Regions from separate parts of the Streptomyces sp. CS113 genome, predicted to be linked through region 3. Evidence: riboswitches for the same ligand, from Rfam matches in the RefSeq annotation. Region 3 holds a riboswitch; each other region holds the start of a gene.
The links. A riboswitch is a leader RNA that binds a small molecule or an ion and turns the genes downstream of it on or off. The one in region 3 is predicted to bind cyclic di-AMP.

Region 1: it holds a riboswitch for cyclic di-AMP, as region 3 does, so the genes downstream of both, B9W62_RS09760 (M23 family metallopeptidase) here and B9W62_RS15080 (C40 family peptidase) in region 3, are expected to answer to the same signal.
Region 2: it holds a riboswitch for cyclic di-AMP, as region 3 does, so the genes downstream of both, B9W62_RS16030 (transglycosylase SLT domain-containing protein) here and B9W62_RS15080 (C40 family peptidase) in region 3, are expected to answer to the same signal.
Region 4: it holds a riboswitch for cyclic di-AMP, as region 3 does, so the genes downstream of both, B9W62_RS20450 (M23 family metallopeptidase) here and B9W62_RS15080 (C40 family peptidase) in region 3, are expected to answer to the same signal.

The regions. Positions count from the first base shown of each region.
Region 1 covers NZ_KZ195574.1:2,262,975-2,270,247, reverse strand. Annotated here, with positions in the region: gene B9W62_RS09765 (M16 family metallopeptidase) at 1-922, shown strand, start outside; cyclic di-AMP (ydaO/yuaA leader) riboswitch at 1,114-1,277, shown strand; gene B9W62_RS09760 (M23 family metallopeptidase) at 1,290-2,054, shown strand; gene B9W62_RS09755 (GntR family transcriptional regulator) at 2,184-2,879, shown strand; gene B9W62_RS09750 (HPr family phosphocarrier protein) at 3,029-3,310, opposite strand; gene B9W62_RS09740 (bifunctional acetate--CoA ligase family protein/GNAT family N-acetyltransferase) at 3,514-6,330, shown strand; gene B9W62_RS09735 (DUF5998 family protein) at 6,394-6,990, shown strand; gene B9W62_RS09730 (alkaline phosphatase family protein) at 6,990-7,273, shown strand, end outside.
Region 2 covers NZ_KZ195574.1:3,658,970-3,666,242, forward strand. Annotated here, with positions in the region: gene B9W62_RS16015 (ABC transporter ATP-binding protein) at 1-357, opposite strand, end outside; gene B9W62_RS16020 (LolA family protein) at 421-1,671, opposite strand; gene B9W62_RS16025 (polyprenyl synthetase family protein) at 2,101-3,111, opposite strand; cyclic di-AMP (ydaO/yuaA leader) riboswitch at 3,850-4,017, shown strand; gene B9W62_RS16030 (transglycosylase SLT domain-containing protein) at 4,022-4,513, shown strand; gene B9W62_RS16035 (HAD family hydrolase) at 4,596-5,405, opposite strand; gene fahA (fumarylacetoacetase) at 5,754-7,007, shown strand.
Region 3 covers NZ_KZ195574.1:3,480,989-3,488,261, forward strand. Annotated here, with positions in the region: gene B9W62_RS15065 (esterase/lipase family protein) at 1-897, shown strand, start outside; gene B9W62_RS15070 (peptidoglycan DD-metalloendopeptidase family protein) at 1,094-2,686, shown strand; gene pcrA (DNA helicase PcrA) at 2,800-5,289, opposite strand; cyclic di-AMP (ydaO/yuaA leader) riboswitch at 5,544-5,726, shown strand; gene B9W62_RS15080 (C40 family peptidase) at 5,733-6,923, shown strand; gene B9W62_RS15085 (tellurite resistance/C4-dicarboxylate transporter family protein) at 6,951-7,273, shown strand, end outside.
Region 4 covers NZ_KZ195574.1:4,594,461-4,601,733, forward strand. Annotated here, with positions in the region: gene B9W62_RS20420 (DeoR/GlpR family DNA-binding transcription regulator) at 1-142, opposite strand, end outside; gene B9W62_RS20425 (DUF4406 domain-containing protein) at 231-608, shown strand; gene B9W62_RS20430 (NUDIX domain-containing protein) at 605-1,312, shown strand; gene B9W62_RS20435 (dihydrofolate reductase family protein) at 1,431-2,558, shown strand; tRNA gene B9W62_RS20440 (tRNA-Met) at 2,629-2,702, shown strand; gene B9W62_RS20445 (PP2C family protein-serine/threonine phosphatase) at 2,902-4,122, shown strand; cyclic di-AMP (ydaO/yuaA leader) riboswitch at 4,347-4,503, shown strand; gene B9W62_RS20450 (M23 family metallopeptidase) at 4,515-5,558, shown strand; gene B9W62_RS20455 (aldo/keto reductase) at 5,721-6,665, shown strand; gene B9W62_RS20460 (PrsW family intramembrane metalloprotease) at 6,685-7,273, opposite strand, start outside.

The DNA.
Region 1 (7,273 bases), 1.2 Mb from region 3:
CAACCCCTCCCGGCGCGCCGCCAAGGAACTCTCCAAGGAGCTGTTCCCGGCCGACGCGCGCATGTCGCGCCCCCGCCAGGGCACCGAGGAGACGGTCGCGACCATCGACTCGGCGGCCGTACGCGCCTTCTACGAGCGCCATGTCCGCCCCGCCACGGCCACCGCGGTGGTCGTCGGCGACCTCACCGGCGTCGACCTGGACGCGCTGCTCGGCGACACCCTGGGTGCCTGGACCGGCTCGGCCGCCGAGCCGCGCCCCGTCCCCGCGGTGACCGCCGACGACCGCGGCCGGGTCGTCATCGTGGACCGTCCCGGCGCCGTCCAGACGCAGTTGCTGATCGGCCGCACCGGCGCCGACCGGCACGACCGCGTGTGGCCCGCGCAGGTGCTCGGCACGTACTGCCTCGGCGGCACCCTCACCTCGCGCCTGGACCGCGTCCTGCGCGAGGAGAAGGGCTACACCTACGGCGTCCGGGCGTTCGGCCAGGTCCTGCGTTCCGCCCCGGACGGCACGGGCGCCGCGATGCTCGCCATCAGCGGGTCCGTCGACACCCCCAACACCGGTCCCGCCCTTGAGGACCTGTGGACGGTGCTGCGCAAGCTCGCCGCGGAGGGGCTCACCGACGCCGAGCGCGACGTGGCCGTGCAGAACCTGGTGGGCGTGGCGCCGCTGAAGTACGAGACGGCGGCGGCCGTGGCGAGCACGCTGGCCGACCAGGTCGAGCAGCACCTGTCCGACGACTTCCAGGCCACGCTCTACCGCCAACTGGCCGCCACGGGCACCGTGGAGGCCACCGCGGCGGTCGTGAACGCCTTCCCGGTGGACCGCCTCGTGACGGTCCTCGTCGGCGACGCGGAGAAGATCAAGGCGCCCGTCGAGGCCCTCGGCATCGGCGAAGTCACCGTGGTGACGGCCGAGTAGCGGCACCCGCGCGGGGCGGCCCTGGTGACCGGAGTGTCACCAGGGCCGCCGTTTGTCCGGATTGGGGGAGTGATCACCTGTCTGCCCTGTGGCGTGCGCTACAAAAAGCCTGTTGCGTTTGAGGATTGAACGCAGCCGCGTTTAGCGTCTTCCGGGCTGTTCGTCACGCAGTGCGCCGCACCCGCGGCACCGGACAGTCATCGCCGAGTCCCCGTACGGCGCGAGCCAGGGGAGCCGGGGACCCACGCAGTCCCTGGGGTGAATCGGACGCCCGCGCGCACCGCGAGGGGGTCCGTAGGAGACCTTCCACCTCCGAACCCGTCAGCTAACCCGGTAGGCGAGAGGGAAGGAAAGGACAAGCCTCTACATGGCGTTCACGCGCGCCACCGGGAAGCACCGCCGTACCGGCCGGGTGCACCGCACCACCGCCCGCGCGGCGGGAGTCGCGGCCCTCGCCACCACCGGCGTCGTCGGCACCCTCGCCGCTCCGGCGCTCGCCGCCGAGCCGGAGGTGGAGCAGAGCGGACTCACCCCGGTCGTCACCATCGGCGACTCCATAGCCGACGAGATCGACGCCCAGGCCGTCGCCCAGAAGCAGGCGGCCGCGGACGCCGCCGCCCGCCAGGCGGCCAGGGAAGCGGCCCGCGAGCGGGCGGCCGAGGCGGCCAAGGAGGCGCGCGAGGCCAAGGAGCGCGCCGCGCGGGAGGCGGAGCGCAAGCGCCTCAACACCTTCGTCGCGCCGATCACCGCCTCCTACGTCTCCACCGCGTACCAGGCGGGCAGCTCCCTGTGGTCCTCCGGCAGCCACACCGGCATCGACTTCCACGCCTCCAGCGGCACCACCGTGCACGCCGTGGGCGTCGGCACCGTCGTCGAGACCGGCTGGGGCGGGGCGTACGGCAACCAGGTCGTGATCAAGATGCACGACGGCACGTACACGCAGTACGGGCACCTGTCGTCCATCGGCGTCTCGGTCGGCCAGTCGGTCGAGCCCGGCCAGCAGATCGGCCTCTCCGGCGCTACCGGCAACGTCACCGGACCGCACCTGCACTTCGAGGCCCGTACGAGCCCCGAGTACGGCTCCGACATGGACCCCGTCGCCTACCTCCGCTCCCACGGCGTGAACGTCTGACGCAGGCGTTCGAAAGCCCCGGCTTCCCGAGCCGGGGCTTTTTCGCATTTAATGTCGCATGATTGGCCCGAGGTCGCTCGGCACGCGTCAATCATCGACGTTCCACGGGAATTGAGGCGGAGGTCGTTCATGCGTATTCCGGCGCATTCGGTGTGCACGGCGATCAGGGACGACATCGTCGCCGGCGTCCACGGCCGCGGGAGCCGGCTCACCGAGGAACTCCTCGCCCGCCGCTACGGCGTCTCCCGGGTCCCCGTCCGCGAGGCCCTGCGCACGCTGGAGGCCGAGGGCTTCGTGGTGACCCGGCGGCACGCGGGCGCGTGCGTGGCGGAGCCGACCGAGCGGGAGGCCGCCGACCTGCTGGAGACGCGTACGCTCCTGGAGCCGCTCGGTGCCTCCCGGGCCGCCGGACGGCGCACCGAGGCCCACCTCAAGGTGTTGCGCGGCCTGGTCAGGCTGGGGCAGGAGCGGGCGAGGCAGGGCAACGGCGCGGAACTGCGCTCCCTGGGCGGCTGGTTCCACGACACCCTCGCCCGGGCGGCGGACAGCCCCTCCCTGACGGCGCTGCTGACCCAGCTCCGCCACAAGATCGCCTGGATGTACGTGGTGGAGGCCCCGGTCGGCCCGGTGGAGTACTGGGCGGAGCACGGCGCGATCACCGACGCGGTGGCCCGGGGCGACGGCGCACGCGCGCGGGCGCTCATGACCCTGCACATCGAGCGGTCGGCATCGGCGCACCGGCTGCGCTTCGCCTCCGGCGGCGGGCGGGCGGAGCGTGTGAGGAATGCGCAACATTCCGTAAACACAGTGGGCCCGCAGCGGTAACGCGACTGCCGTATACAAAGGGCGGGAATTGCATGCGATGCTTTCTGCCGTCCGAAAACAGAATGCATGGGCGGGAGAGCCGGAGCGGAAATGGTGAAAGGCCCGCACGGTGGTACCGGCGGGCCTTTCGGTGCTGCTGTCCGTCGGGCTCAGACGGTCTCGGGGAGCTCCTCGAGCCCCTCGGCGACCAGCTTCGCCAGCCGGTCCAGGGCGGCCTCCGCGCCCTCGGCGTCGGAGGCGAGGACGATCTCCTCGCCACCCTGGGCGCCGAGGCCGAGGACGGCCAGCATGGAGGCCGCGTTGACGGGGGACCCGTCGGCCTTGGCGATCGTCACCGGGACGCCTGTGGCCGTGGCGGCTCGGACGAAGATGGAGGCGGGGCGGGCGTGGAGACCCTCGGCCCAGCCGACGTTGACGCGGCGCTCAGCCATGTGATGCTGCCCTTCAGGTGTTCAGAGGCGTTGAAGTTGTCTAGACCAGTCTTGTCTAGACCAGTTTCCCACATCGTGAAGCAAGCCGGGACGACCGCGTGCGCCGTCCCGTGCGGTGCTCGGACCGCGGCCTCGGTCCGAGCCGGTGTTCCCCCACAGACTGCCCCGCGCCGTTGTCGTACGCGAGCCGTACTCTGGGGCCCATGCAGACCTCGTCGGACCGGCACGAGTACCCCGCCCACTGGGAAGCCGACGTGGTGCTGCGCGACGGCGGCACCGCGCGCGTCCGCCCCATCACCGTCGATGACGCCGAGCGCCTGGTCAGCTTCTACGAGCAGGTGTCCGACGAGTCGAAGTACTACCGCTTCTTCGCGCCGTACCCGCGCCTGTCCGCCAAGGACGTCCACCGCTTCACGCACCACGACTTTGTGGACCGGGTGGGACTCGCGGCCACCATCGGCGGCGAGTTCATCGCCACCGTACGCTACGACCGGATCGGGGCCGGCGGAACACCCGCCACCTCCCCGGCCGACGAGGCCGAGGTCGCCTTCCTCGTCCAGGACGCCCACCAGGGCCGCGGCGTCGCCTCCGCGCTCCTGGAGCACATCGCCGCCGTCGCGCGCGAGCGGGGCATCCGCCGCTTCGCCGCCGAGGTGCTGCCCGCCAACAACAAGATGATCAAAGTCTTCATGGACGCCGGGTACACCCAGAAGCGCAGCTTCGAGGACGGCGTGGTCCGCCTGGAGTTCGATCTCGAACCCACCGACCGCTCGCTCGCCGTGCAGTACGCGCGCGAGCACCGCGCGGAGGCGCGCTCCGTCCAGCGCCTGCTCCAGCCCGGCTCGGTCGCGGTCGTCGGCACCGGCCGCACCCCGGGCGGCGTCGGCCGCAGCATCCTCGACAACATCCGGGACGCGGGGTACACGGGCCGCCTGTACGCCGTGAACAGGGCCTTCCCCGAGGACCAGAAGGAACTCGACGGGGTCACGGCGTGCCGCTCCGTGCGCGACATCGACGGGCCCGTCGACCTCGCCGTCGTCACCGTGCCCGCCGAACACGTCCCCGACGTCGTCACCGAGTGCGGCGAGCACGGGGTGCAGGGGCTGGTCGTGATCACCGCCGGTTACGCCGACAGCGGCCCCGAGGGACGCGAACGCCAGCGCGCCCTCGTGCGGCACGCGCGCACGTACGGCATGCGCATCATCGGGCCCAACGCCTTCGGGATCATCAACACCTCCCCGGACGTACGGCTCAACGCCTCCCTCGCGCCCGAGATGCCGCGCCCCGGCCGGATCGGCCTGTTCGCCCAGTCCGGCGCCATCGGCATCGCCCTGCTCTCCCGGCTGCACCGGCGCGGCGGCGGGGTCACCGGCGTCACCGGCGTGTCCACCTTCGTCTCCTCCGGCAACCGCGCCGACGTCTCGGGCAACGACGTCCTCCAGTACTGGTACGACGACCCGCGGACCGACGTCGCGCTGATGTACCTGGAGTCCATCGGCAACCCGCGCAAGTTCACCCGCCTGGCCCGGCGCACCGCCGCCGCCAAGCCCCTGGTCGTGGTGCAGGGAGCCAGGCACGGCGGCGTGGCGCCCCAGGGTCACGCCGTCCGGGCGACCCGGCTGCCGCACGCGACGGTCTCCGCGCTGCTGCGGCAGGCCGGCGTGATCCGGGTCGAGACCATCACCGACCTGGTCGACGCGGGGCTGCTCCTCGCCCGCCAGCCGCTGCCCGCCGGACCCAGGGTGGCCATCCTGGGCAACTCGGAGTCCCTGGGCCTGCTCACCTACGACGCCTGCCTCTCCGAGGGCCTGCGCCCGCAGCCCCCGCTGGACCTGACGACCGCCGCCTCGGCCGACGACTTCCACGCGGCCCTGGCCAGGGCCCTGGCCGACGACACGTGCGACGCGGTGGTGGTGACCGCCATCCCGACGGTGGGGGAGGGAGCGGCCGGGGACGCCGCGCTGGCGGAGGCGCTGCGCTCGGCGGCGGCCGCGGTCCCCACCAAGCCGGTACTCGTGGTCCACGTGGAGCTGGGCGGCCTGGCCGAGGCCCTGTCCGCCGCGACGAGCACCGCCCCCCACGCCGCTGCCGGACCCGCAGGCGAGCCCCCGGTCGCCCCGGTACCGCCGCCGTCCGCCGCCCCGGCCCCGGACGGGGCTCACCTCATCCCCGCCTACCCCGCCGCCGAGCGTGCCGTGCGCGCTCTCGGGGAGGCCGTCGCCTACGCGCAGTGGCGGCGCGACGCCGCCGACCCCGGCAAGGTGCCGGAGTACGAGGACATCGACGAGAAGGGCGCCGCCGAGCAGATAGCGGGGCACCTCGCGCGCGGGCAGGGGCTCACCCTCGGCAGCCGGGAGACCTGCGACCTGCTCGGCAGGTACGGCGTCCACGTCCACCGAGCCCTGCCCGCCCCCACCCCCGACGACGCCGCGGCCGCCGCACGGACCATCGGCTACCCCGTGGCGCTCAAGGCCACCGCCCCGCACCTGCGGCACCGCGCGGACCTGGGCGGCGTACGTCTCGACCTCGCGGACGAGGAGCAACTGCGGCGGGCCTACGCCGAACTGACCGAGCTGTTCGGGACGCCCGCGGAGCTGCGCCCGGTGGTGCAGGGGATGGCCCCGCGCGGTGTCGACACCGTCGTACGGGCGGTCATCGACCCGGCGGCCGGCGCGGTGCTCTCCTTCGGCCTCGCCGGTGCCGCCACCCAGCTGCTCGGCGACATGGCGCACCGGCTGATTCCGGTCACCGACCGGGACGCGACCTCGCTCATCCGCTCCATCCGCACGGCGCCCCTCCTCTTCGGCTGGCGCGGCTCCGCCCCCGTCGACGCCGCCGCTCTGGAGGAGCTGCTGCTGCGGGTCTCCCGGCTGGTCGACGACCACCCGGAGGTCGTCGCGGTCACCCTGGAACCGGTCGTGGTCGCCCCGCACGGCCTGAGCGTCCTCGGCGCGTCCGTCCGCCTGGCACCCCCTCCCGTCCGCGACGACCTGGGCCCACGGACCCTGCCGGCCTACTGACCCACCCACGTCCCCCGACGGGTGCCGCAGGAGCGTCCCTCGCAGTCAGCGGGTCCCCGTAGGATGGACGGCATGGCCAAGACCAGTACGACGACCCAGGGGCTGCGAGCGGCGATCGAGCGCAGCGGCTACTACCCGGCCCTCGTGGCCGAGGCGGTGGAAGCCGCCGTGGGCGGCGAGCCCGTGCGGTCGTACCTGGTCCATCAGGAGACGACGTTCGACCAGAACGAGGTGCGCCGGCACGTGACCGTGCTGGTCCTCACCGGCAACCGCTTCATCGTCAGCCACACCGACGAGCAGGCCGCCGACGACACCTCCCCGACGCCGTACGCCACGACGTCCACGGAGTCCGTCAAGCTCGGCCGGATCTCGTCCATCGTCGTCAGCCGCGTCGTCGCCAACCCGGAGCAGTACAAGCCGGGCACCCTGCCCCGCGAGATCGTGCTGACCATCGGCTGGGGCGCCGTCTCCCGCCTCGACCTGGAGCCCGCCGCGTGCGGCGACCCCAACTGCGAGGCCGACCACGGCTACACGGGCAGCTCGACGGCCGACGACCTCAGCCTGCGCGTCAGCGAGGCCGGGGACGGGCCCGAGACGGTGCGCCAGGCGCTCACCTTCGCCCAGGCCCTCTCCGAGGCGACCGCGGACTCCACCCGCTGATGGTGCAGCACACCGCCTGGGACACCCACCCGGAGCCGCTCCCCGTCGACTCCGCTCCCGTACCCGAGTACGGCAGCGGATCCCTCGCCGACCTGCTGCCCACCCTGGCCGCCGGCCTCGGCGTCCCCGGCATGACCGCGGGGATCACCGAGCTGACCCCCGCCGACCGCAACTGCGTCTTCCTGATCGACGGCCTCGGCTGGGAGCAGCTGCGCGCGCACCCCGACGACGCGCCCTTCCTGAGTTCCCTCCTGGACAGCTCGCGCGGCGGCACCGGACGCCC
Region 2 (7,273 bases), 180 kb from region 3:
GTAGCGCAGCAGGTTGTCCCGACCGGAGAGGAAGCCGTACAGGGCCGGGCCCTCGATGAGGGCGCCGACCCGGGGCAGTACGGTGCGGGCCGCGCGCGGCATGGGCCGGCCGAGGACCCGGGCGCTGCCCGAGGTGGGTTCGATCAGCCCCATCAGCATGCGGATGGTGGTGGTCTTGCCGGAGCCGTTGGGCCCGAGGAAGCCGAAGACGCTGCCCGCCGGGACGGTCAGATCCAGACCGTCGACGGCGAGTTGTCCGCCGCGGTAGCGCTTGGTGAGCCCGCGGGTGGCGATGACGGCGTCATCCGCGTGCTCCTGGTCCGGGCGCTCCGGCTCCATGGCGGACGCTTCGGCCATCGGCTCCCTCTTCTCGTCCTCTTCGCCGTACGGGTGGGGGTGCCGCGTACGTACTTACTACTGCTACTGCGCGGCGTCGGCCGCCTTCACCAGCGCGTCCTTGGTGACCGCACCGGCGTAGACCTTGCCGTCGTCCGTGATCAGGGCGTTGACCAGGCGGGTCTTGAAGACCGTGCCCGAGCCGAAGTCGCCCTTGACCTGGTCCCCGAAGGAGCCGAGGAAACCACCGAGGGCGCCGAGGTCGTCGCCCTCGGAACCCGTGGGCAGACCGCCCTGGGCGCCGGTGTCGAAGGTGGCGATCGAGCTCCAGCCCTCGCCGATCACCTTGAGGCCGTCCATCCCCTTGGCAAGGTCGCCCTCGGCCTTGCGTCCGAGCTCCGGGGCATCGGCGGGCGCGCCGGCCTGGTCGGGCGAGCCGGCCTCGTCGGCCTCGGTGACCTTCGCTCCCGCGGGCGGCGTGAAGTCGAACGTCGACGCGTCCGGCTTCGCGAAGCTGACCTTGGTGAAGCCCACGTCCACGACGGCGGCGCCGCCGCTCGCCGGGGTCAGGGTGAACTTCAGCGGGGTACCGGTCTCGGCGTCCACGGCCACGGTGATCGCACCGACCGTGGACCCCTCCTGCTTGGGCTCGACGACCAGGCGGTAGGCGTCCCGGCCGGCCACCTGCGCGGTGCCGCCGACGGTCACGGACGTGGTGTCGTCGACCGACTTGAGCGCCTGCTCGGCGAAGTCCTTCGGCGTGGCCGGCACGTCCTTCTCCGGCCGCTCGGCGCCGTCGGGGGCGGTGGAGTGGTAGACCTCGTTGGACTGGCTGTCGTAGCCCCAGACGTCCTTGCCGTTGTGGATCAGGCTGTACTCGGCGGCGTTCTCCATGAGGGAGAGCTTCTGCCGGTCGGGGCCGTCGGCCGCGACGCGCAGCGTGTGGCTGCCCGACACCAGCTCGGTGAGCTTGGCCGACGGGTCGGCGGCGGAGCCCTCGCCGTCCCCGCCGGAGCCCGGACCTCCGGACATTCCGGACATCAGGCCGCTCTCCAGCCCGCCGAGGTCCGGCAGGCCCAGGTCGGTGTTGATGCGCACGGTGCCGGACAGCTGCTCGACGTCCGACTTGGCGATCTTCTCTATGAGCTGCTCCGCCGTGACCTTCGGCAGGTCGGGGTCGCCCGAGTCGGCGAGCGCGGGGACGAGCCCGATCGTCACGGCCGCCACTCCCATCACCGCGACCGGGACGACGTACCGCGCGGCCTTGCGCCGTCCGGCCCGCAGCTCCTCGCCCTCCCCGGCGGTCGTGCTGTCGTCGGAATCGATCGGTGCCATGTCTGCCCTACCTCCGTCGTCGGCGGCGGCTGTCTCGCGACCTCGCACGCGTTCACCCGTGAGCCGCCATTCTCACCCGAATCGGTGAGGATTGGTGTTTTTCCGTGGTGTCCATCTGACCAAATCACCGGAGCGCAGGCGTCAGACCCCGGGCTCAACTCCGCCTACTCCTGCGGGATGACACGCAAGGGCCCAGACTCCCCCGGCCCGTAGGGGCCGCTGTACGCCACCCGGCAGCGGACGGGCCCGACGCGTGACGCACGTCACGGACGGCGCGTCACGGGCGGCGCGTCATGGGCGGCGCGCAGCGAATGGTGCGACGGACGACACCGGCAGACACCTGCCGGCACTGGCAGACAGCCGACGGCACCGGCAGACAGCTGACAGCAACGGCAGACAGCCGACGGCTCGTGACGGGCCGCCGAGCGGTCAGCCGGCCCGGTGGACCACCGCGTCGCACAGCTCGATCAGCGAGGCCTTCGCGTCGCACTCCCGCAGCGGGGCCAGCGCGGCCCGGGCGTCCTTGGCGTACCGGACGGTGTCCCGGCGGGCCTGCTCCAGCGCGGGGTGCGCGCGCAGCAGGCGCAGCGCCTCGGCGTGCCGCGCGTCGTCGCTCAGGTCGGAGTCGAGCAGCTCGCACAGCGCGAGGTCCTCGGCGAGCCCCAGCCGGGCCGCCCGCTCACGCAGCCGCAGTACGGGCAGGGTGGGGATGCCCTCGCGCAGGTCCGTGCCGGGCGTCTTGCCGGACTCGTCGGAGTCGGAGGCGATGTCCAGGACGTCGTCCGCGAGCTGGAAGGCGACACCGAGCCGCTCGCCGTACTGGGTCAGCACGTCCACCACCGTCTCGTCGGCGCCGGACATCATCGCGCCGAACCGGCAGGAGACCGCCACCAGCGAGCCCGTCTTGCCGCCCAGCACGTCCAGGTAGTGGTCGACCGGGTCGCGGCCGTCCTGCGGGCCGGCCGTCTCCAGGATCTGGCCGGTGACCAGCCGCTCGAACGCGAGGGCCTGGACCCGGACGGCCTCGGGACCGAGGTCGGCGAGGATCTGCGATGCGCGGGCGAACAGGAAGTCGCCGGTGAGGACCGCGACCGAGTTGCCCCAGCGGGTGTTCGCACTGGGCACGCCGCGCCGCACGGCGGCCTCGTCCATCACGTCGTCGTGATACAGCGTGGCGAGGTGGGTCAGCTCCACGACCACGGCCGAGGGCACGATCCCGGGGGCGTAGGGGTCGCCGAACTGGGCCGAGAGCATCACCAGCAGCGGCCGGAACCGTTTCCCGCCGGCCCGCACCAGGTGCTGGGCGGCCTCCGTGATGAACGGCACCTCGCTTTTGGTTGCCTCGAGCAACCCTTCCTCGACAGCAACCAATCCGGCCTGGACATCGGCTTCCAGAGCCTGGTCCCGCACGCTCAGCCCGAACGGCCCGACGACGGTCACGAGGGGTCTCCTGTCTGCTGGTGTCTACTGGCGATTACCCGGCGATTACCTGGTTTGTCGATAGGTCGCTGCCACCACTCAAGTCAGCGTATCCGGTCACGTTTCGATCACCGCTAGCGCCCACCGTTACAGGCTGGTCGGTATCGGATCATGAACGGTATGTTTTTGATCAGGTGATATGAGCAGATTTCGGTTGACATCGCCGGAGGGCCAGAGAACAAGGGGAGCCGGACCCGGAGGGCGGACGGAGCAGAAACCGCCACCGAAGATCCCATCACTCCTCCCAACGGCCCGCACTTCGAGAACGTCACCCGATCGACACGCGCACCCACCCCCTGCCACGCCGGTTCACGCGCGCGCCCCGGCGGGTACGGCCACCCCCTTCCCGGCCACCCGCTCCCCACTCGCTTCCCTCCCCTCGCCGCTCGACACTCGAAGCCGTCGCCACCCGCGGCCGGTTGACGCACAGTTGAGGCTAATGCCCGTTTTGCGGTGCTTGTTTAAGCCAGTGAGTTGGCTCACTTCGAGCCACCTGCGAGCAACCCCGCCCGAACCTGTGCCCCGCCTTTGCCCCGCAAGCCAGTTGGGACGTGGCAACAGCAAAGGATCAAGAGCCTCAAACACCTCAGACCATGGTCAACAGGCGCGTTGGGTGATTCCTGCACTTGTTCCGGACATGTGCTCTCGCATACGTTCCCGGCCTGTCGGGCGGACGCCGAATCCTGCCACCGCCCGTCGCACAGTCATCCACCAACACACTCGCCGGCAGGAGCGGGGGACCCAGGTAAGTCGCCGCGCCGGTCACCACCGGAGCGGCTCGGGGTGAAGCCGTACCCGTCAGGGCGCGGCCGGGCACCTCCCCGCCCGAACCCGACAGCTCACCTCGTAGGCGTAAGGAGAGGGACACCGCATGTCTGCCAACGGTCAGAACCGTCACGCCCGCACCAGCCGCCTCGCCCGGAAGCTCGCCGTGGCCGGCGCCGGTGCCGCGGTGCTCGCGCTGCCGCTCATCGGCGCCAGCACCGCCTCCGCGGCCACCCCGGCCGCCGCCACGACCGCCACCACGGCGGCCACGGCCTACCCGGACAACCTCGACGGCTGGATCCGTGAGTCGCTCGACATCATGGCCCAGCACGGCATCCCCGGGACCTACGAGGGCATTCACCGCAACATCATGCGGGAGTCCTCCGGCAACCCGCTCGCCATCAACAACTGGGACATCAACGCCATCAACGGCACCCCGTCCAAGGGCCTGCTCCAGGTGATCGACCCGACCTTCCAGGCGTACCACGTCGAGGGCACCTCCTGGGACCCGTACGACCCGGTCGCCAACATCACCGCCGCCTGCAACTACGCGGCCGACCGCTACGGCTCGATGGACAACGTCTTCAGCGCGTACTGAGCCGTACCGCCGCGGTGGCGCACCATGCGGTGAAGCACCATGTGGTGGCGCACCATGTGGTGGCGCACCATGGGGTACCGCCTCACGCGGTACCGAAGATCCGCTCGAGGACGACGGCCACGCCGTCGTCCTCGTTCGTCGTGGTGACCTCGTCCGCCACCGCCTTGAGTTCGGGGTGGGCACCGGCCATGGCGACGCCGTGGGCCGCCCAGTGGAACATGGGGATGTCGTTGGGCATGTCCCCGAAGGCGATCGTCCGCCGCCGCCCCACACCCAGGCGCTCGGCGGCCAGCGCCAGGCCGGTCGCCTTGGTGATGCCGCAGGGCTGGAGCTCCACGGTGCCGGGCCCCGACATGGTGACCGTCGCGAGGGAGCCGACCACCGCGCGCGCCGTCCCCGCCAGTTCGTCGTCGGTCAGCTCGGGGTGGCGGAGCAGCACCTTGCTGATCGGCGTGGACCACAGCTGCTCGCGACGCTCGACGCGCACCGCGGGCAGTGTCGGGTGGGGCATCAGGTAGCCCGGCTCGATGAGCGTCAGCCCGTCGACGCCGTCCTGGTCGACGGCGGCGTGCACCTGTCCCACCTCGGCCTCGATCTTGCCGAGCGCGGTCTCGGCCAGCTCCCGGTCGAGGGTGACCGACCACAGCATCCGGTGCGCACCGGCGTCGTACACCTGCGCGCCCTGCCCGCACACCGCGAGTCCCGTGCAGCCGAGCCGGTCGAGCAGCGGGCGCACCCGGGGGGCCGGCCGCCCCGTCACCACCAGGTGGCGCGCACCCGCCCCGGCGACCCTCGCCAGCGCGGCCAGCGACCGGTCGGAGACGGTGTCGTCGCCGCGGAGCAGCGTGCCGTCCAGGTCGGTGGCGACGAGTGAATATGCGGTGCGGTCCATGATCAGAGAATACGGACACCGCACCCCTCCGACTCACCCGTGACCGCTTCCGAACGAGGGCGTGGTGAGTGCGTTCGAACCCGGCCGCCGATGCACGCGAACGCCCGGTCAGGTCCCACAACCTGACACATCATCGGCTGGAGCGGGTTCAGGGCCTCAGCGCCGTTCGGCGACACCACGACCTGCCGGACACTGCCTCCTGCCGCACTGCCCAAGACCGGTAGGTCACCCGTAACGTGTGGCCCGACCACGTGTCACACCACGCACACCGATCGCGTGGCACACCGATCGCGTGGCACACCGGCGCGCACGGCGCACATGGCGAGCACGAAAGCGAGGCAGCACCCGATGCCCCCCTTCGATGTCCCCGAGGGTGACCCCTTCGGCCCGCACAACCTTCCGTACGGCGTGTTCTCGATCCCCGGCTCGTCCGACGGGCCGAACCGGACGGACCGGACGGACCGTACGGTGGGCGTCCGGCTCGGCGACCACGTCCTCGACGCGGGCGCGGCGGCCCACGCGCTCGGCTCGCCGTACGCGTCCCTGCTCGCCCAACCCACCCTCAACCTGCTGCTGGCGGCCGGACGCACGGCGTGGTCGGACGTGCGGCGCGCGCTGACGGCGTGGGTGACGGTCCCCTCCCACCGCGAGGTCCTGGAGCCGTTCTTCCATCCGCTGTCGTCGGTGACCCTGCACCTGCCCTTCGAGGTCGCCGACTACGTCGACTTCTACGCCTCCGAGAACCACGCCCGCAACGTCGGCCAGATCTTCCGCCCCGATGCCGCGGACTCCCTCACCCCGAACTGGAAGCACCTCCCGATCGGCTACCACGGACGCTCCGGCACGGTCGTCGTGTCCGGCACGGACGTCGTCCGCCCGTCTGGGCAGCGCAAGGCACCGGCCGACGCCGCTCCCGTCTTCGGCCCGTCCGTCCGCCTCGACATCGAGGCCGAGGTCGGCTTCGTGGTGGGTGTGCCGTCCGAGATGGGCAGTCCGGTGGCGCTCGGCGACTTCCGCGAGCACGTCTTCGGGCTCTGCCTGCTCAACGACTGGTCCGCGCGGGACGTCCAGGCCTGGGAGTACGTCCCCCTCGGCCCGTTCCTTGGCAAGTCCTTCGCCACGTCGGTGTCGGCCTGGATCACGCCGCTGGACGCGCTGGAGGAAGCGCGGGTCGCCCCGCCGGAGCGCACGCACGAACTGCTGCCCTACCTGGACGACACGGACGCCGACCAGGACGGCCCCGGCGGCTACGACCTGCGCATCTCCGTCGCCCTCAACGGCCACGTCGTCTCCGAGCCGCCGTTCTCCACCATGTACTGGACGGCCGCCCAGCAGTTGGCCCACATGACGGTCAACGGCGCGTCGCTGCGCACCGGCGACCTCTACGGCTCTGGCACGGTGAGCGGGTCGGCCGAGCGGGAGCGGGGTTCGCTGCTCGAACTGACCTGGAACGGCCGCGACCCCCTGGAACTCCCCGACGGCAAGCGGACGTTCCTGGAGGACGGGGACGTGGTGACGCTCTCGGCCTGGGCCCCGGGGCCGGACGGTGTCCGGGTGGGCCTGGGAGAGGTGACCGGGCGGGTGGTCGGACGGAGCGTCTGACCTGGCCCGGGAGGCCCCGGGAGGCGTGTACGGGGACACGTGCGGCCGGGCGGTTCCTTCCGACGGGAGGTTCGGCGCGGCCGGGAAGTTCCGCGCGGCCGGAGGCTTCCGTGTAGCCGTGAAGTTCCGCGCGGCCCGGCCGCGTGCCGCCGGGGAGTCCGTGCGACCGGCTGGTGGGGGCACGCACGCGGAATCCGATGCCCGCCGACCCCTGACTCACACCGCCCGGCCCCGTCATACTGGCGTCGGGCGGTGTGCGCACGGCC
Region 3 (7,273 bases):
CTGCCGGGCCGACTGACCGGTCTCTCGCTGACCCTCCTGAAGGCAAGCGCCCTGGAGGCCGCGATCCTCGCCGGGCACCTCCTCCTCTACCCGTCGGGGATCATCCAGGAGCGACACCCGGTCCAGGCCCTGCGCCCGACGAACGACCGGGACGACCGGGACGACCAGGACGCCCGGGACGCCCGGGACCGGGATCCGCAGCCGTCCCCGCCGCTCCCCCGGCTCCCGGCTCCGGTGAGCCCGCCGGTCGTGCTGCTGCACGGCTTCATCGACAACCGCTCGGTCTTCCTGCTGCTGCGCCGCAGCCTGGCCCAGCACGGCAGGCACGAGATCGAGTCGCTGAACTACTCCCCCCTGACCTGCGACATCCGCACGGCGGCCGAGCTGCTCGGCCGGCACGTCGAGGAGATCTGCGAGCGGACGGGCAGCGAGCGGGTCGACGTCGTCGGGCACAGCCTCGGCGGGCTGATCGCGCGCTACTACGTGCAGCGTCTCGGCGGAGACCTCCGCGTCCGCACCCTGGTGACGCTAGGCACCCCGCACGCCGGTACCAAGGTGGTACCGCTGGCGAACGCCCACCCGATCGTGCGCCAGATGCGCCCCGGGTCGGCGGTGATCGAGGAGCTGACCCGCCCGGCGCCCGGCTGCCGTACGCGGTTCGTCAGCTTCTGGAGCGACCTGGACCGGGTGATGGACCCGCTGGAGACGGCCTGTCTGGACCACCCCGACCTGAGCGTGCAGAACGTACGGGTGAGCGGCATCGGCCATCTCGCGCTGCCCGTGCACCCCACCGTGGCCACCGGGATACGGCAGGCACTCGACACGGCCGGACCGGAGACAGATGGGGAAACGAGCACAGACACGGGCAAACACTCCGGCGGGTTGACCGTCGCCTGAGCCCGGAGCAACCCGTTCGGACTCGAACAACTCTCGAACACAAAGCCAAACTCGTGCCCGCCGTCCCCCAAATCACGGCCGATTGCCCGTTTCCTTCGCACGCGAAACCTGACGAAGATTGTCGTGCCCGTATACCGCCGGGTACAGTCGCCGCACTGCTCTGGCAGCCCCTGTTGTCGAGGCGAAAGAGAAGTTGGTGAACGACCGTCACCCGTCGGGGACAAGTACCACCCCGGCTCCGGCTTCCGACGCCGCTTCGGCGCAGTACGTGTCGTACGGCACGGGGGAGGCCCAGTACGGCGACCTCACCACGTTCGGCGACTACACCACCACCGGTTTTTCCACCGGCACCGCCGACACCTCGGCCTTCGACGCGGACCCCCTCTTCGGCAGCATGCCGGGCCACTACACCGGCACCCACGAGGCGACCGGTTCGTACGACGCCACCCAGTGGTCCACCGGCGGCGAGCAGGCCCTGCACTACGACGCGTACGCGGCCCAGCACCACGCCGCCTACGACACCGGCGCCTACGACACGACGACGTGGACGTCCGGGTACCAGCAGCACGAGGCCGCACCGCCGCACGGCGCGGGCACCGAGGCCACCGGGCAGTGGGACACCGGCGCCTGGAGCCACCCGGACCTGTCCGGCGCTCCAGCCGACGCGACCCAGCAGTGGACCTGGGACACGCAGACCTTCGACACCGGCGCCCACGAGACGAGCACCTTCGCGACTGGCACCTTCCACACCGGCGCGTTCGCGGGCGGCCCCGTGGACACCGGCGCCTACGACGCCACGCAGTGGAACGCGGGCCCCGCGGCCACCGACGCGCTCGAGGATTCGGCCCGCCCGGCCGAGCACCCCGCACCGGACGACGCCGCGCCCGTCGACCACGGCACCGAGCCCGGCCCGTACGACGGCGAGTTGGCCGCCACCGGCGAACTCCCCACCGTGACCGCCCTGCTGGACGACCAGGAGGAGGTCACGCCGGCCGCCCGGGTCCCGGCTGCCCGCACCGGCTCGCGCGCCGGAGCGCGTTCCCGTCGCCGCCAGCCCGCCAAGCGCTCCGCGCTGCTGACCATCGCCGTGCCGTCGGCCTGCGTGATGAGCGTCGCCGGTATCGCGGCCGCGTCCGTCGGCAGCCTGACCGGCGACGAGGGTGCGGACACCGCGGCATCCGCGCCGGACCCCGGCAACGCGAAGGCCGCGCCGGTGAAGCCGTCCGCCGCCAACAACAAGCTGGACACCCAGCTCACCAGCCTGGCCGCCGGAGCGGACGACTTCGCCGACCGGGCCAGCCGGACGCAGGAGCGCATCGACCTCAAGGCCGAGCAGGCCGCCGAGAAGAAGCGGGCGGCGCAGGAAGCGGCCCGCAAGGAGCGGCTGCGCCCCAAGTTCGCGCTCCCGGTGAAGCAGCACGGCCTCAGCGCGTACTACGGGCAGGCCGGCATCAACTGGATGTCCTCGCACACCGGTATCGACTTCCCCGTGCTCCAGGGAACGACGGTGATGGCGGCGACCGACGGTACCGTGCGGACGCAGTTCAACAGCGCGTACGGCAACATGATGATCGTGACCGCGAAGGACGGCACGGAGACGTGGTACTGCCACCTCTCCAGCTACCAGGTTCCCTCCGGCACCACCGTGAAGGCCGGCGACGCGATCGCGTACTCCGGCGACTCGGGCAACTCCACCGGCCCGCACCTGCACTTCGAGGTGCGCCCCGCGGGCGGCTCGTCGATCGACCCGCTCCCGTGGCTGCGCAGCCACGGCCTCAACCCGACGTGACGCCGTAACGTCTCAGCAGATCGCCGGGCCCGTCCCCGAGCCGGTCCCGGGCCGGTCCCGGACCGGTCCCGGACGACCGTCCGGGACCGTGCCGCGTGGCGTCGAACCGCCCCTCAGAGCTTCTCCACCGGCGCGTACCGCAGCAGCAGCCGCTTCGGCTTGGTGTCCCCGAAGTCGATCGTCGCCTCGGCGTTGGACCCGGTGCCCTTGACCCCGACGACCGTGCCGAGTCCGAACTGGTCGTGCGTGACGCGGTCGCCGACCGCCAGCGAGACCGTCGGCTGCTCGGCGCCGGCCGACCTGCGGGTGGCGAAGCCGGACGCGCCCGACGCCGACGAGCGGGAACGCGACGACGACAGCGACGCCGCCACGCCCGAGACCGGCGCGGAGGGCGCGGGACCGTTCGCCCCGGTCCGCTTCCACTCCAGGTGCGGGGCCGGGATCTCCTCCAGGAACCGCGAGGGCGGGTTGTACGACGGCTGGCCCCAGGCGCTGCGCAGCGTCGACCGGGTCAGGTAGAGGCGCTCACGGGCGCGCGTGATGCCGACGTAGGCGAGGCGCCGTTCCTCCTCCAGCTCCTTGGCCTGGCCGAGGGCGCGCATGTGCGGGAAGACGCCGTCCTCCATGCCGGTGAGGAAGACGACCGGGAACTCCAGGCCCTTGGCGGTGTGCAGGGTCATCAGGGTGACGACGCCGTCGCCGTCCTCCTCGTCCGGGATCTGGTCGGAGTCCGCGACGAGCGCGACCTTCTCCAGGAAGTCGGCCAGGGTCCCCGACTCCTCGCCCTCGGCCTGCTCCTGCTCGAACTCCAGGGCGACGGCCGCGAGTTCCTGGAGGTTCTCGATGCGGGTCTCGTCCTGCGGGTCGGTGGAGGCCTGCAACTCCGCGAGGTACCCGGTGCGTTCGAGGATCGCCTCCAGGACGGTCGCCGGTCCGGCGCCGGACTCGACGATCGTACGGAGGTCCTCCATGAGCGTGTTGAACCGCTTGACGGCGTTCGCGGAGCGCGCGGCCATGCCGTACGCCTCGTCGACGCGCCTGAGCGCCTGCGGGAAGCTGATCTTCTCGCGCTGGGAGAGCGCGTCGATCATCGCCTCGGCACGGTCGCCGATGCCGCGCTTGGGGACGTTGAGGATGCGGCGCAGCGGCACCGAGTCCTCCGGGTTGGCCAGCACCCGCAGGTAGGCCAGGACGTCCCGGACCTCCTTGCGCTCGTAGAAGCGGACGCCGCCGACGACCTTGTAGGGCAGGCCGGTGCGGATGAAGACCTCTTCGAAGACACGGGACTGCGCGTTGGTCCGGTAGAAGACCGCGACGTCTCCGGCCTTGGCCTCGCCCGCGTCGGTGAGGCGGTCTATCTCGTCGGCGACGAACTGCGCCTCGTCGTGCTCGGTGTCGGCGACGTACCCGGTGATCTGCGCGCCGCTGCCCTGGTTGGTCCACAGGTTCTTCGGGCGGCGGGACTCGTTGCGCTCGATGACGGCGTTGGCGGCGCTGAGGATGGTCTGCGTGGAGCGGTAGTTCTGCTCGAGCAGGATCGTCGTCGCGTCCGGGTAGTCCTCCTCGAACTGGAGGATGTTGCGGATGGTGGCGCCGCGGAAGGCGTAGATCGACTGGTCGGCGTCGCCCACCACGCACAGCTCGGCGGGCGGCACCTCGGCCTCCGGCGGCACGTCGACGGGGTGCTCCGAGGGCACGCCGACCAGCTCGCGCACCAGGGCGTACTGGGCGTGGTTGGTGTCCTGGTACTCGTCGACCAGGACGTGCCGGAAGCGGCGGCGGTAGTGCTCGGCGACGTCCGGGAAGGCGCGCAGCAGATTGACCGTGGTCATGATCAGGTCGTCGAAGTCGAGGGCGTTGGCCTCGCGCAGCCGCGACTGGTACATCGCGTACGCCTGGGCGAGGGTCTTCTCGAAGCCGTCGGCAGCCTGCGCGGCGAAGTCCTCCTCGTCGATCAGCTCGTTCTTCAGGTTCGAGATCTTGGCGCTGAAGGACTTCGGCGGGAACTTCTTCGGGTCCAGGTCGAGGTCGCGGCAGACCAGCGCCATGAGCCGCTTGGAGTCGGCGGCGTCGTAGATCGAGAACGACGAGGTGAAGCCGAGCCTCTTCGACTCGCGGCGCAGGATGCGCACGCACGCGCTGTGGAAGGTCATCACCCACATCGCGTTGGCGCGCGGGCCGACGAGCTGCTCCACGCGCTCCTTCATCTCGCCCGCGGCCTTGTTGGTGAAGGTGATCGCGAGGATCTGCCCGGGGTGGACGCTCCGCTCGGCCAGCAGGTGGGCGATGCGGTGGGTGAGGACGCGGGTCTTGCCGGAACCGGCACCGGCCACGATGAGCAGCGGGGAGCCGGAGTGGACGACGGCGGCCCGCTGGTACTCGTTCAGCCCCTCCAGGAGCGCGGCGGCGTCCAGGGCGGGGCGCGGGGCGCCGTCCCGGTAGTGGGTCTCCCGCTCCGGAGGCGCGTCGAACTTCCCGCCGAACAGATCGTGCGGCACCGGCTCCGGTCCGTGCTCGTCCTCGGGCGGCGGCGGGGGTTCCTCCTCGTGACCCCGGGGGGTCTGGAGGCTCGCCAGGAAGCTGTCGTCAAAGAGGCTGCTCATCGCTCTCCGAGTCTAGGGCGCCCCACCGACAACCCGGTGCCACCCCGGAAAATGCCCACCGCTCCCGGGCGCGGACACGCCCTGCGACCAGCGGAACCACGAAGAGTGACGCCCATGACCGCCCCGGAGGCACCCGAACAGAAGGTCACGAAAATGTATCGGGCATATCACCCACCAACCTTCACAGCGGCCACACGAGTTGGCTACGGTGCGGGGCAGGCCGCTCGACCCCCTCCGGCGAACCTCGCCGGGCCGCGCGGCCTCCGCCGAGTCCGGTACGCCGCACGGCAGCCGGAGCCGGGGACCCAACCGAGAACTTTGGGGTGAATCGGCGACACCGCCCTCCGTGAGGGACGGACTCGCCGTAGGGCAACCCTTCCGCATCACACCGCCCGAACCCGACAGCTAACCCGGTAGGCGGAGCACTGGAAGGAGTCGCCTCCTTGGCGTCGCACCGCAAGTCGCGTCCCACCGGTCCCCGCGTCGCGGGCATACGGACCCCGGCCCTCGCCACCGCGGCCCTCACCTCCGTCGCCCTGCTGTCCCAGACGGCGAACGCCACGCCGTCGGACGACCGGCCGACCCTCGAAGAGGTCGAGAAGAAGGTCGACGACCTCTACCGCCAGGCCGGGTCGGCGACCGAGAAGTACAACGCGGCCAAGGAGAAGACCTCCAAGCAGCGCAAGAAGGTCGACACCCTCCTCGACGACGTCGCCCAGCGCACCCAGAAGCTCAACGACGCGCGCGAGGAGCTGGGTTCCTTCGCCTCCGCCCAGTACCGCACGGGCGCCTCGGTCCCGGAGACCGCGACACTGCTCCTCGCGGACTCGCCGCAGGACTACTTCGACCAGAACCAGCTGATGAACCGGCTCACCGGCCGGCAGAAGACCGCCGTCGACGACTACGTCACCCAGCAGTCCGACACGATGAAGAAGCGCCGCGAGGCCACCGAGAGCCTCGAGACGCTCACCGACTCGCAGAAGGACCTGAAGACGGCCAAGGCGACCGTCCAGAAGAAACTCGCCACCGCGCGGGAGCTGCTCTCGGAACTGACCGCCGAGGAGAAGGCCCGGCTCGCGGCGATCGAGAAGAAGAAGCAGCAGGAGGCCGCCCGCAAGGCCGCCGAGCTGGCGAAGCGGCAGGCGGCGCAGGAGGAGGCCGAGCGCAAGCGCCGGGAGGAGGCCGCCGAGCAGGAGAGCGGCTCCGGATCCTCGGGAAGCTCCGGCGGCACCGGCACGTCGGAGTCGGGCTCGTCGACGCCGGGCACCTCGAACGGCACCAAGGCCGAGAAGGCGATCGCCTTCGCCCGCGCCCAGATCGGCAAGCCGTACGTCTGGGGCGCCACGGGCCCCGGCTCCTACGACTGCTCGGGCCTCACCCAGGCCGCCTGGAAGGCCGCGGGCGTGACCCTGCCGCGCGTCACCTACGACCAGGTCAACGCCGGCACGACCGTCTCCGTCTCCCAGGCACAACCCGGTGACCTGGTCTTCTTCTACGACGACATCAGCCACGTCGGCCTGTACATCGGCGACGGCATGATGATCCACGCGCCGAAGCCGGGCGCGTACGTCCGCGAGGAGTCGATCTTCTACGACGGCGAGTCGTCGATCTACAGCGTGGTGCGCCCGGCCTGATCGCCGCGGGTCCTTAGCATCGGGCCCATGTCATCGGCCACCCATCCCTCCGCGCTGCGCGCCTGGTGGGCGCAGCGTCCACCGGCGGCCGGGGCCGCGGTGATGGCGACCGGCATCGTGTCGGTCGCCCTGCATCTGACGGGCCGCGAGGTCCTGTCCCGGATCGCCCTGGTCCTGGCGTGCGCCGCCTGGCTGATACTGGCCGCGAACTTCGTCTACCTGCTGCTGGCCGACCGGGCGCAGTGGGTGAAGCGGGCCGGGACACCGGGGGCGCTCACCGCCGTCGCCGCGACGACCGTGCTCGGCACCCGCTTCTCGCTGCTCGGCTGGTCGCTCCTGGCGGCGGTGCT
Region 4 (7,273 bases), 1.1 Mb from region 3:
GTCCTTCCGAGGCGAGGTCGCGCAGGTCGCGGCGGATGCTGTCCTCGGAGATCCCCAGCCGGGCGGCGACGTCCTTGGCGACGACCTTGCCCTCGCGGGCGAGCAGATCCAGCAGATGGTCGCGTCGTTCAGCAGCCAGCATGCACACTCTCTCCTGTTCTTGCACGTTTCTGCATGTATCGTAGCGCCTCATGACCGACAAGCCCACGCAGGAATCCCCGGACAAGCCCATGCTGATACTGATCGCCGGTCCCTACCGGTCCGGCACCGGCGGCGACCCCCGGGCCATGGCCGCCAACCTCGCCCGTCTCGAAGAGGCAGCCTGGCCGGTCTTCGCCGCCGGCCACCTGCCCGTGATCGGGGAGTGGATCGCCCTCCCCGTGCTCCGCTCCGCCGGGGCCGGCCCCACCGACCCCCTCGCCGACCAGGTGCTCTACCCGGCCGCCGACCGGCTGCTCGCCCACTGCGACGCCGTGCTGCGCCTGCCCGGCCGGTCCGCCGGGGCGGACCAGGACGTCGCCACCGCCCGCCGCAGGGGGCTGCCCGTCTACCACGACGCCGCCGAGATCCCCCGCCGGGAGCACCGCACCCCGCGGGAGGCCGCGTGACCGGCCGCCCGGGTGTCGACGTCCCCGACCACCGCGGCCGTACCGGCCTCGACCGGGCCGGACGCGGGCTGGACCGCAACCCCGGCGTCGTGGTCCGCGACGTCGAGCTGACCTCGGAGGGCTGGCACGTCCTGCGGCGCACCACCTTCGACTACCGACGCCGTGACGGACGGTGGGAGACACAGCGGCGCGAGACCTACGACCGCGGCAACGGCGCGGTCGTCCTGCCCTACGACACCGCCCGCGGCCGCGTCCTGCTCACCCGTCAGTTCCGTTACCCGGCCTACGTCAACGACCATCCCGACGGCATGCTGGTGGAGGCCGCCGCGGGGCTCCTCGACGCCGACGACCCGGTCGAAGCCGTACGCCGGGAAAGCGCGGAGGAACTCGGGGTGACCCTGGGGCCGCTCACCCACGTCCTGGACGCCTACATGAGCCCCGGCTCCGTCACCGAGCGGCTCCACTTCTTCGCCGCGCCCTACACCCCGGCCGACCGGACCGGGACCGGCGGCGGGGTCGAGGAGGAGGGGGAGGACATCGAGGTGCTCGAACTGCCCTTCGCCGAGGCGCTCGCCATGACTCGCGACGGACGCATCACCGACGGCAAGACCATCATGCTCGTGCAGTGGGCGGCCCTGGACGGTCCCTTCGCCCGGGAGGCCCGCGACGGGTCACCGCCGCGCCCGGCCGGCCGTCGGCCGTGAGCGGTGAGCCGAGGGGGCGGCGGCCGTCCGCGGACTACGGTGAATCGTGGCGGCACCAGCGGCGCCTAGGGTGTGCCCGCCGGACCCCGCCGCCCGTCTGCCTCCCGGAGTGCCACCCATGCCCCTCCCGCACGTCCTCCTCTCCGCCGCCGTCTCCCTCGACGGCTACCTGGACGACACCGGCCCCGAACGGCTCCTGCTGTCCGGCCCCGCCGACTTCGACCGGGTCGACGAGGTGCGGGCCTCCGTGGACGCGATCCTGGTCGGGGCCGGCACGATCCGGGCCGACAATCCGCGGCTGCTGGTGAACTCGGCCGAGCGGCGGGCGGCCCGGGTCGCGGACGGACGGGCGGAGTACCCGCTCAAGGTCACCGTCAGCGGCAGCGGCGAGCTGGACCCGGCGGCGCGGTTCTGGCACACGGGCGGGGACAAGGCGCTGCTGACCACGGACGACGGTGCCCGACGGGCCCGTGCGCTCGGGATCGCCGCCGACGTCGTGTCCCTGGGGCCGGTGCTCGACTGGACCGCGGCGCTGGAGTACCTGCACGACCGGCGGGACGTGCGGCGGCTCATGGTCGAAGGGGGCGGGACCGTCCACACCCAGCTGCTCCAGCAGGGGCTCGCCGACGAACTGCACCTCGTCCTCGCGCCGCTGTTCGTGGGGGACCCGGCCGCACCCCGGCTGTTCGGGCCCGGGGCCTACCAGGGCGGGCGGCTGCGGCTGGTGGAGTCGCGGCGGCTCGAGGACGTCGTGCTGAACCGCTACCTGCCCACCGCTCCCGGCACCGGCGACCGTGCCGCCGCCGACCGGCACTGGCTGGCGCTCGCCTGTGAGCTGGCCGAGCTGTGTCCGCCGTCGGACACCGCGTTCAGCGTGGGGGCGGTCGTGGTCGCCGCCGACGGGAGCGAGCTGGCGCGGGGGTACTCGCGGGAGGGCGGTGATCCGGTCGTGCACGCCGAGGAGGCCGCGCTCGCGAAGGTCGATCCCGGCGACCCGCGGCTCGCCCGCGCCACCGTCTACAGCAGCCTGGAGCCCTGCGCCCGCCGCGCCTCCCGGCCCACACCCTGCGCCCGGCTGATCCTCGACGCCGGGGTGCGCCGCGTCGTCACGGCCTGGCGGGAGCCGGACACCTTCGTGGCGGGAGCGGACGGCAGCGGGGTGCTCACCGCGGCGGGTGCCGCCGTCGTCGTACTGGACGAGTACGCGGAGCGGGCGAAGGCGCCCAACCGCCACCTGGAGGGGTAGGGAAACAGGGGTGAGGAGATACGGATGTGCATTCCGCCCCCGGGATGACGTACAGTGGTGAACACAACGACGCGGGGTGGAGCAGCTCGGTAGCTCGCTGGGCTCATAACCCAGAGGTCGCAGGTTCAAATCCTGTCCCCGCTACTGAAGGCCGAGGGCCGGAATCCGAAAGGGTTCCGGCCCTCGGTGCGTTTCCGTAGGTGTTCCGTGTCATCCGGTCGGCCCCTCACCGCTCGCCGCCCGCCCCCGCTCCCGGAAACCTGGAGTCCGGGACGGCAAGCGGCGCGGACGTGCCGGCGCGGACGTACGGGGCGGCGGGAGACGAGTGGTGCGGCCAGGTGACGTGGACGACGAGGGAGCGTACGCCAGAGCCGGCGGCCGACTCCCCGGCGATCCCGTGCCCGACCCGGGCCTCGGCGACGAACCGCAGCCTCCGCCGCCCCCGGCGCCACCACCACGCCGGCGGACCGGGTACGGGCGCGCCTTCGTGCACGCGCTCCCCGTGCTGCTGATCGTCGTCGCCATCCTGTACGACGTCTTCACCCCGAGGTACTTCACCGCCGGCCCCCTCTACACGGCCGCGCCCCTGGTCGCCGCACCGCTCTACTCGCGGCGCGGCACGGCGCTCACCGGCGTCGCCGTGGTCGCCGTCGTCATCGGCCTCCAGTTCGGCAAGGGCGTCATCCACTACGTCGACTCCCTGACCGAGCTGATCACCATCGCCACGGTCGCCGTGCTGGCCGTCATCGTGAACGGCCTGGTCCGGCGCAGCAGCGAGCGCCTCGTGTCGGTCCGCGAGATCGCCGAGGCCGCCCAGCGCGCCGTACTGCCCCAGCCCGCCGAGCGGATCGCGGGCTTCGAGATCGCCGTCTGCTACGAGGCCGCGCAGGCGGACGCCTTCATCGGCGGCGACCTGTACGCCGTGCAGGACAGCGCCCGCGGCGTCCGGCTCATCGTCGGGGACGTGCGCGGCAAGGGCATGGGCGCCGTGGCCGCCGTCGCCGTCGTGATCGGCGCCTTCCGCGAGGCCGCCGAGCAGGAGGCGACGCTGGAGGCGGTGGCGCAGCGCCTGGAGCGGGCGCTGGCCCGCGAGGGCACCCGGCGCGACGGACTGGACGCCTTCGAGGGCTTCACCACCGCCGTGCTCGCCGAACTCCCGCACGGCGACGGGACGGTCCGCATCGTCAACCGCGGCCATCCGCCGCCCCTGCTGCTCTACGCCGACGGCACCCTCGGGCCCCTGCCCGCCCGCGAGTCGGCGCTGCCCCTCGGCATGGGCGAGCTGGGTGTGTGGCCCGACCGCGCGGAGGAGGTCGCCTTCCCCGGCGGGGCCACGTTGCTGCTGTACACCGACGGACTGACCGAGGCCCGGGACGCGAAGGGCGAGTTCTACGATCCGCAGGCACGGCTGGCCGGCCGCGTCTTCCCGCATCCGGAGACCCTGCTCGACACCCTCGCCGAGGACGTGCGCCGGCACTCCGGGGGCGGCATGGCGGACGACATGGCACTGCTCGCCGTACGGCGGCCCCGGCGCGGCGACCATGATCATTGTCACGAGCCGTGACAGTACGACCCCCCTCCGCATAACAACTGATACACCGTCAGAAAAACCTGACGTGAAGGGGAATACTGAAGCGGGGTCAACTCGCCCGGTTTTCACCGGTCGTGAGGGGTACGTCCCGGCCGTATCCGTTAATGATCAAGAGGAACGGCTTGGAATCGGAGCCTCGCGTCTATTAACGTTCGATAACGCAGCGCGGTCGTCCCAGCCGTCACAGAAGGCGGCTCCGTGCGCACGCGCCGAATCCCGCAAGGGAACCGGGGAACCACCACATTGGGGTGAATCGGGCGTATGACGCCGTGGAGACACGGCCGTCAGACACCCGTAGGAGACCTTCCTGCTCCGAACCCGTCAGCTAACCCGGTAGGCGGAAGGAAGGAAAGGAGTACGCCCACGTGGCGTCCAACCGGCCTGCCCCCGAGGCCCCGTTCGTGCCCAGCGGGCACGGCACCGACACCTTCGGCTACGACGCCCCCCGCGCCGAAGAGGGTCCCTGGGAGGAGTGGAACCCCACCGCGGAGTCCATCCGCCCCGTGCGCGGCCGGCACCGCGTCGCCAAGCAGCGCGGCGGGCTCGCCCGCAGCTCCACCGTCCTCGGCGTCGGTGTCATAGCCGCCGTCGGCGCGGGCGGCATGGCCAGCGCGCAGACCGGCAAGCCGCCGGTGTCCATCTCGATGCCGGACCTGCCGAACGTCGGCTCGCTCATGCCCGGCGGTGACGAGGAGCCGGAGCCCGAGGGTTCCGCCACCCCGCTCAGCGGCATCACCCAGGCCGTCGCCGCCGACAGCTCCGAGGGCACCGGCACCGCCGACGCCGGCGAGTCGCTGCGGGCCCGGATCATGGCGCAGGCCGAGCAGCAGCAGGCGCAGGTCGAGACCAAGGCCGCCGCCGAGGCCCAGGCCGCCGCCGAGAAGAAGGCCGCGGAAGCCGCCGCCAAGGCGGAGAAGGAGGCCAAGGAGAAGGCCGCCGCCGCCAAGAAGAAGGCGGAGGAGGAGGCCGCGAAGAAGGCCGAGGCCGAACGGCTCGCGAAGCTGGCCAAGCAGTACACGCTGCCGACCTCCTCGTACACGATCTCCTCGACCTTCAACCAGGCCGGTTCCCTCTGGGCCTCCGGCCACCACACCGGGCTCGACTTCGCCGCCCCCACGGGCACGCTGCTCAAGGCGGTGCACAGCGGCACGATCACGTCGGCCGGCTGGGACGGGTCGTACGGCTACAAGACCGTGCTCACCCTCGACGACGGCACGGAGCTCTGGTACGCGCACCAGTCCTCCATCAACGTCAGCGTCGGCCAGAAGGTCACCACCGGTGACGTCATCGGCCGCGTCGGCGCCACCGGCAACGTCACCGGCGCCCACCTCCACCTGGAGGTCCACACCGACGGCGGCACCGGCATCGACCCGATGGCCTGGTTGCAGAGCAAGGGGCTCACGCCCTGATCCGCCGCGTCCCCGCTGCGCCCGGCCCCTGAATCGCCCCGCTGATCCCCGGCGGTCCTGACGGCAACCCCCCGACGTCAGGGCTGCCGGTTTGCGGGATCTTTGCGTGCGCGCGGGTGCGTGCCGGGATGGTCTGCTCCGACGCGGTTGTTGACTCGGTACATGACTTCTCTGCGCAAGCTCGGCTCCTCCGACCTCGAGGTCTTCCCCCTCGCCCTGGGCGGCAACGTCTTCGGCTGGACCGCCGACCGGGACGCCTCCTTCGCCGTCCTGGACGCCTACACGGCGGCCGGCGGCAACTTCGTCGACACCGCCGACTCCTACTCCGCCTGGGTCGACGGCAACAGCGGCGGCGAGTCCGAGACCGTCCTCGGCCAGTGGCTCGCGGCCCGCGGCAACCGAGACGACGTCGTCCTCGCCACCAAGGTCAGCCAGCACCCCGAGTACCCCGGCCTGTCCGCCGCGAACATCAGGGCCGCGGCCGACGCCTCGCTGCGCCGCCTGGGCACCGACCACATCGACCTCTACTACACCCACTTCGACAAGCCCGAGGTGCCGGTCGAGGAGATCATCGGCGCGCTCGACGAGCTGGTGAAGGCCGGCAAGGTGCGGTACATCGCCGCCTCCAACATCTCCGCCGAACGGCTCGCGGCGTCCCTGGAGTTCTCCGACCGCGAGGGCCTCGCCCGGTACGTCGCCCTCCAGCCGCACTACAACCTGGTCTCCCGCGACACGTACGAGGGCGAGCTGCGCGACCTCGCCGAGCAGGCCGGTCTCGCGGCCGTGCCGTACTACGCCCTCGCGGCCGGCTTCCTCACCGGCAAGTACCGGCCCGGCACGGACGTGGACAGCCCGCGGGCGGGTGGCGCGGCCAAGCACCTGGAGACGGAGCGGGGGCGCCGGGTGCTCGCCGCCCTGGACGAGATCGCCGCGGCCCACGAAGCCCCCGTCGCCACGGTCGCCCTGGCCTGGCTGGCCGCCCGGCCGACGGTGGCGGCGCCGATCGCGTCCGCGCGCACGGTGGAACAGCTGCCGGCCCTGCTGGGCGTGGCCGGGCTGAGCCTGACGGAGGACGAGATCGGACGGCTGACCCGGGCGTCCGCCTGACCGTCCGCACGGCGCGGACCTACGGCCGGTGGGGTCCGGGCGGCGCGTACGGGCCGCCCGGCGCGTGCGGGCCGTACGGCGCGGAGGGGGCGGGATACGGCGCGTGCGGTCCGTACGGCGGGTACGGCGCGTAGGGGGCGTACGGGGTGGGTGCGGGGTGCGGGGCGTACGGGGCGGATGCCGTTCGGGCGCCGTACACGCCCTGCGCCCCGCCGTCCTGCACCCCGCCGTATGGATACGCCCACGGTGGTACCGGCCGCGGCAGGGGCGGCGGCGGGGGTGCCGTGGCCCGGGCCGCGTAGTCCAGCGCCGGGCGGGCCACGCCCCGCAGGTGCCACAGGGCCTCCAGCAGCGCTCGCTCCCGCGCCGTGAAGTCGGCGCCCGCCCTGCCCCGGCGTCCGCGCCGCCGCAGGAACGCCACCGAGGTCGCGCAGGCCTCGTACCGCGCCACCGCCCGCGCTCCTTCCTTCCCCGCGTGGCGGCGGGCGTACTGCCGGGCGATGCGGCGGGCCCGCATCGACCCGAGCGCGTACGGCTCCACGGGTGTGAGCCATCCCGCCAGGACATACGCGGGCAGTTCGGCCCGTACGGTGGCCAGTTCGCGCTGC